Regions from separate parts of the Streptomyces sp. NPDC059224 genome, predicted to be linked through region 2. Evidence: riboswitches for the same ligand, from Rfam matches in the RefSeq annotation. Region 2 holds a riboswitch; the other holds the start of a gene.
The links. Region 2 has a riboswitch for cyclic di-AMP ahead of ACFXI4_RS32515 (C40 family peptidase). Riboswitches for the same ligand answer to the same signal wherever they lie in the genome.
Positions count from the first base shown of each region.

Region 1: it holds a riboswitch for cyclic di-AMP, as region 2 does, so the genes downstream of both, ACFXI4_RS21010 (M23 family metallopeptidase) here and ACFXI4_RS32515 (C40 family peptidase) in region 2, are expected to answer to the same signal.

Region 1 covers NZ_JBHZAN010000018.1:69,265-71,644, reverse strand. The annotation lists gene ACFXI4_RS21015 (M16 family metallopeptidase) at 1-874, shown strand, start outside; cyclic di-AMP (ydaO/yuaA leader) riboswitch at 1,067-1,230, shown strand; gene ACFXI4_RS21010 (M23 family metallopeptidase) at 1,243-1,998, shown strand; gene ACFXI4_RS21005 (GntR family transcriptional regulator) at 2,210-2,380, shown strand, end outside.
Region 2 covers NZ_JBHZAN010000033.1:9,472-11,851, reverse strand. The annotation lists gene ACFXI4_RS32520 (ATP-binding protein) at 203-661, shown strand; gene ACFXI4_RS32515 (C40 family peptidase) at 705-1,178, opposite strand; cyclic di-AMP (ydaO/yuaA leader) riboswitch at 1,182-1,395, opposite strand; gene ACFXI4_RS32510 (hypothetical protein) at 1,727-2,035, opposite strand; gene ACFXI4_RS32505 (ATP-dependent Clp protease proteolytic subunit) at 2,043-2,380, opposite strand, start outside.

The DNA of each region.
Region 1 (2,380 bases), on a different contig from region 2:
GTCGGCCGCGCGGATGTCCCGGCCGCGCCAGGGCACCGAGGACACCGTCGAGAAGATCGACGCGGCCGCCGTACGCGCCTTCTACGACCGGCATGTGCGGCCCGCCACCGCCACCGCGGTCGTCGTCGGCGACCTGACCGGCATCGACCTGGACGAACTGCTCGGCGAGACCCTGGGCGCCTGGCGCGGCACGGCCGCCCAGCCCCGGCCGGTGCCCCCGGTCACCGCGGACGACACCGGCCGTGTCGTCATCGTGGACCGCCCCGGGGCCGTCCAGACGCAGCTGCTCATCGGCCGCGTCGGCGCCGACCGGCACGACCGCGTCTGGCCCGCCCAGGTGCTCGGCACCTACTGCCTGGGCGGCACCCTCACCTCCCGCCTGGACCGCGTCCTGCGCGAGGAGAAGGGCTACACCTACGGCGTCCGTGCCTTCGGGCAGGTGCTGCGCTCCGCCCCCGACGGCAGCGGCGCCTCGATGCTCGCCATCAGCGGCTCCGTGGACACCCCGAACACCGGCCCGGCGCTCCAGGACCTGTGGACGGTGCTGCGCACCCTCGCCTCCGGGGGCCTCACGGACGCCGAGCGTGACGTCGCCGTGCAGAACCTGGTCGGCGTGGCGCCGCTCAAGTACGAGACGGCGGCGGCCGTCGCCGGCACCCTGGCCGACCAGGTCGAGCAGCATCTGCCGGACGACTTCCAGGCCACCCTCTACCGGCAACTGGCCGCCACCGGCACCGTGGAGGCCACCGCGGCGGTCGTGAGCGCCTTCCCGGTCGACCACCTGGTGACGGTCCTGGTCGGCGACGCGGCGCAGATCAAGGAGCCCGTCGAGGCCCTCGGCATCGGCGAAGTGACGGTCGTCGCCGCGGAGTAGCGGGACGCGTGCGCCCGGAGCCCTGGTGACCCTCGGGTCACCGGGGCTCTGAAATGTCCGAATTGGGGCGGAGGTTGCCTGTCTGCCCTGTGGGATGCGCGACAAAAACCGCGATCCGTTTGAGGATTGCGAGGACGCCCTCATAGGTTCTTCCGGACTGTCCGCCAGGCACCGAGCCGCGCCCGCGGCACCGGACAGTCATCGCCGAGTCCCCGTACGGCGCGAGCCAGGGGAGCCGGGGACCCATGCAGTCCCTGGGGTGAATCGGACGCCCGCGCGAGCCGCGAGGGCGCCCGTAGGAGACCTTCCTGCTCCGAACCCGTCAGCTAACCCGGTAGGCGAGAGGGAAGGAAAGGACCAGCCTCTACATGGCGTTCATGTGCGCCTCCGGGAAGCACCGTCGTCCCGGCCGGGTGAAGCGCACCACCGCGCAGGCCGCCGGTATCGCGGCCCTCACCACCACAGGTGTCATCGGCACCGTCTCGGCAGCCCCGGCGCTCGCCGCGGAGAACTCGGTCGAGCAGACCGGCCTCACTCCGGTGATCACGGTCAGCGACTCGGTCGCCGAGCAGATCGACGCCCAGGCCGCCGCGCAGACGGCGGCCGCCGAGCGCAAGGCGGCCGAGGAGGCCGCGCGCAAGAAGGCGGCGGCCAAGGCCAAGAAGGAGCGCGAGGCCGAGGTGCGTGCCGCGCGGGAGGCCGAGCGCAAGCGTCTCAACGCCTTCGTCGCGCCGATCTCCGACTCGTACGTCTCCACCGGCTACCGGACCGGCGGCTCCCTGTGGTCCTCCGGCGCCCACACCGGCATCGACTTCCACGCCGCCACCGGCACGGTGGTGCACGCGGTCGGTACCGGCACGGTCGTCTCCACCGGATGGGGCGGCTCGTACGGCAACCAGATCGTCATCAAGATGGCCGACGGCATGTACACCCAGTACGGCCACCTGTCGTCGATAGGAGTCTCGGTGGGGCAGAAGGTCACCCCGGGCGAGCGGATCGGCCTCTCCGGCGCGACCGGCAACGTGACCGGCCCGCACCTCCACTTCGAGGCCCGCACGACCCCGGAGTACGGCTCGGACGTCGACCCGGTCTCCTACCTCCGCAAGCACGGTGTCGACGTCTGACCCGAACGCGGCGACGACCGTGTGACGTCACGCGGCGAGTGTGCCGAAGCCCCGGCTCCCGAGCCGGGGCTTTCGTCGTTTTCGTGAACCCGATGTCCAAAAAATATGCATGGATTCAGGGCCGCCGTCGGAAATTCCCGCTCATTGCAATAGAGTCACGGAACGGACGCCACTCGGCGGCGTTTCACGGGGATTAAGGCGGAGGTCGGACATGCGTATTCCGGCGCACTCGGTATGCACGGCGATCCGGGACGACATCGTCGCGGGTGTCTACGAGCGCGGCAGCCGGCTCACCGAGGAACTCCTGGCCCGCCGCTACGGTGTCTCGCGCGTCCCCGTCCGCGAGGCCCTGCGCACCCTGGAGGCCGAGGGCTTCGTCGTG
Region 2 (2,380 bases):
ACTCCTTCCGAGCCGCCCAAATACACTCTGGGGTCGCAGAGTTCACCGCATCGAGCGACAGATATATGCATATCTTGGTGGATCGCTCCCCTGGCCACCCTGGTAATGGCAGTCTGGCGAAGAAGCACCAGTCCGGGACCGTACTCGAACCATCCGCACCGTGTGTCGGACTCCGGTCCCGTGGGAAAGGGACGACGTCGCCATGGCAGACCACCTGGAAGCATCCATCACTCTGCCGAGCGATCCCGCCTCGGTCTCCACGGCCCGCTCCTACGCGCTGGGCACCCTCGCCGAATGGGGGCTGCCACCGGAGACGGAGACCGCGGACACCATCCGCCTCATCGTCTCCGAACTCGCCACCAACGCGGTGCAGCACACCTTCGGCCAGTCGCCCACCTTCACGGTGGACCTCGTCCTCGACCGTGACGAACAGCTGCGCATCGGCGTCACGGACAGCCATCCGCGCTTCCCCAAGAGACTCCCTGCCGCGGTGCAGCAGGACAACGGGCGCGGCATGGTCATCATCCGCTGGCTCACCGCGGAGTGCGGCGGCAAGCTCCGGGTGCGCCCCACCCGGGAGGGCGGCAAGACCGTCTTCATCGAACTGCCCTGGGCGGTCCGGGCCGGCACGGTCACCGCAGCCGGCCGGCAGGAACCGTAGCCCCGAGTTCCCGCCGGCCTGCTGAGGGGTGCCGCTGTGCGAGTCAGCTGACCCGGCCGTACCAGACGCTCCGCGTCCAGATCTTCTGGAGCTTCACCACGTCCCCGGTCTTCGGGGCGTGCCAGATCCGTCCCTTCCCGGCATAGATGCCGACGTGGTAGACGCTGGAACCCGAGTGGAAGAAGACCAGGTCACCGGCCTTGCGTTTGCCGGCCGAGATGTGACGGGTCTTGTTGTACTGCTGGGCCGCCGTTCGCGGGAGCTTCTTGCCCGCCTTCTTGAACGAGTACAGGGTGAGCCCTGAGCAGTCGAACCGGTTCGGTCCGGTGGCACCCCACCTGTAGGGCGCGCCCTTCTTCGAGGCCGCGACCTGAAGTGCCTTCGTCCCCATCGTGGCGGCCGAGGCGTCGGAGGCGACACCGGGGATCACGATGGAGCCGCCCACGGCGGCGATGGTGAGCGCCGAGGCCGTGCCGGCCCGCGCCATCAGCGACGGGACACGATTGAGCGCAGTCATGCGCAACCCTTCGTCAGCCGCCTGTGAAGGATGACCTGTCGGATTCGGGCTGGCGAAGTTGCCCGGCCGCGTTGCCACGGCTTCACCCCAAGGGCTGCCCGGTCCGGTCGTGGTGCGACCGTGCCGGCGACCCGTCGTGCTCGGGTCCTCCACTCCTGCCGATCCACTTCCGTCGACCGGTCATCCGGGCGGCGGCAGGACTCGGCGTCCGCACGGATCGCCCCGCCGCGGTGGCGGGGGCTTGTCGTCAGACAGGGATCCTCACTCACGCGTGTCCGAAAATCCCAACCGAATCGGGGATTTGTGGGGTTACTCACCACCCACCCGTTCGGGTGGACAGAGTTGTGTTCGATTAGTCGTCAACTGCCCTGCGTAGCCCCGGACCTGCACCGGAACCCCTCGCGGGCCCCTTCGTGCGCGCATCTTGAGCGGCCCCCGCGGTCAGGTAAAACCACGCCACACTCCGCCGAACGGCCGTAACCCCACTGGGTCGTTTCAACTCCGGTCCCATCGACCGGTGGACGTCTCGCCCCGGACGTCGGCGGGCGTCACCGTACGCAGTCGGGCGGGAGTGCGACGCGCGCGGTCCGGCGCTCGCCGTCGAGCACCCGCAACGCCCGTGCCAGCGTGTCGCCGTGCAGCTCCGTCTCGCCCCGCCGGTGCATCAGCGCGAGGGCGTCGCGCAGCTCGGCCGCCGCGCGCACCAGCGCCTGCGCGGCGCGCAGCCCACGATAGGTGTCCTCGTTCTGCGCCGGGTTGATCCGGCCCAGCAGGTCGACCACGTCCAGGTAACGGTCGACCAACTCGCCCTCGGCGCGGGTCAGCGCGGGCAGCGGCGGCAGCTCCGGTGGCAGCATCGGACACTCACCCCGCGTCCGGCAGGTCGAGGGTGCTCCTGCGGCTTTGCACGATCCGGTCCACCAGCCCGTACGCCAGCGCCGCCCGCGCGTCCAGCACCAGGTCCCGCTCCAGGTCCTGGTGGACCTGGGCCGCCGTCCGCCCGGTGTGCCGGACGAGCATCTCCTCGAGCAGCCCGCGGGTCCTGTCCAACTCCGCCGCCCGGACGACCAGATCACTCGGCTGGCCCTGTACCGGCTCCGGCAGCGACGGCTGCTTGAGCACGACCCGCGCACCCGGCAGCACGGAGCGCTTGCCCGGGGTGCCCGCCGCGAGCAGCACCGCGGCCGATGCCCCGGCCTGCC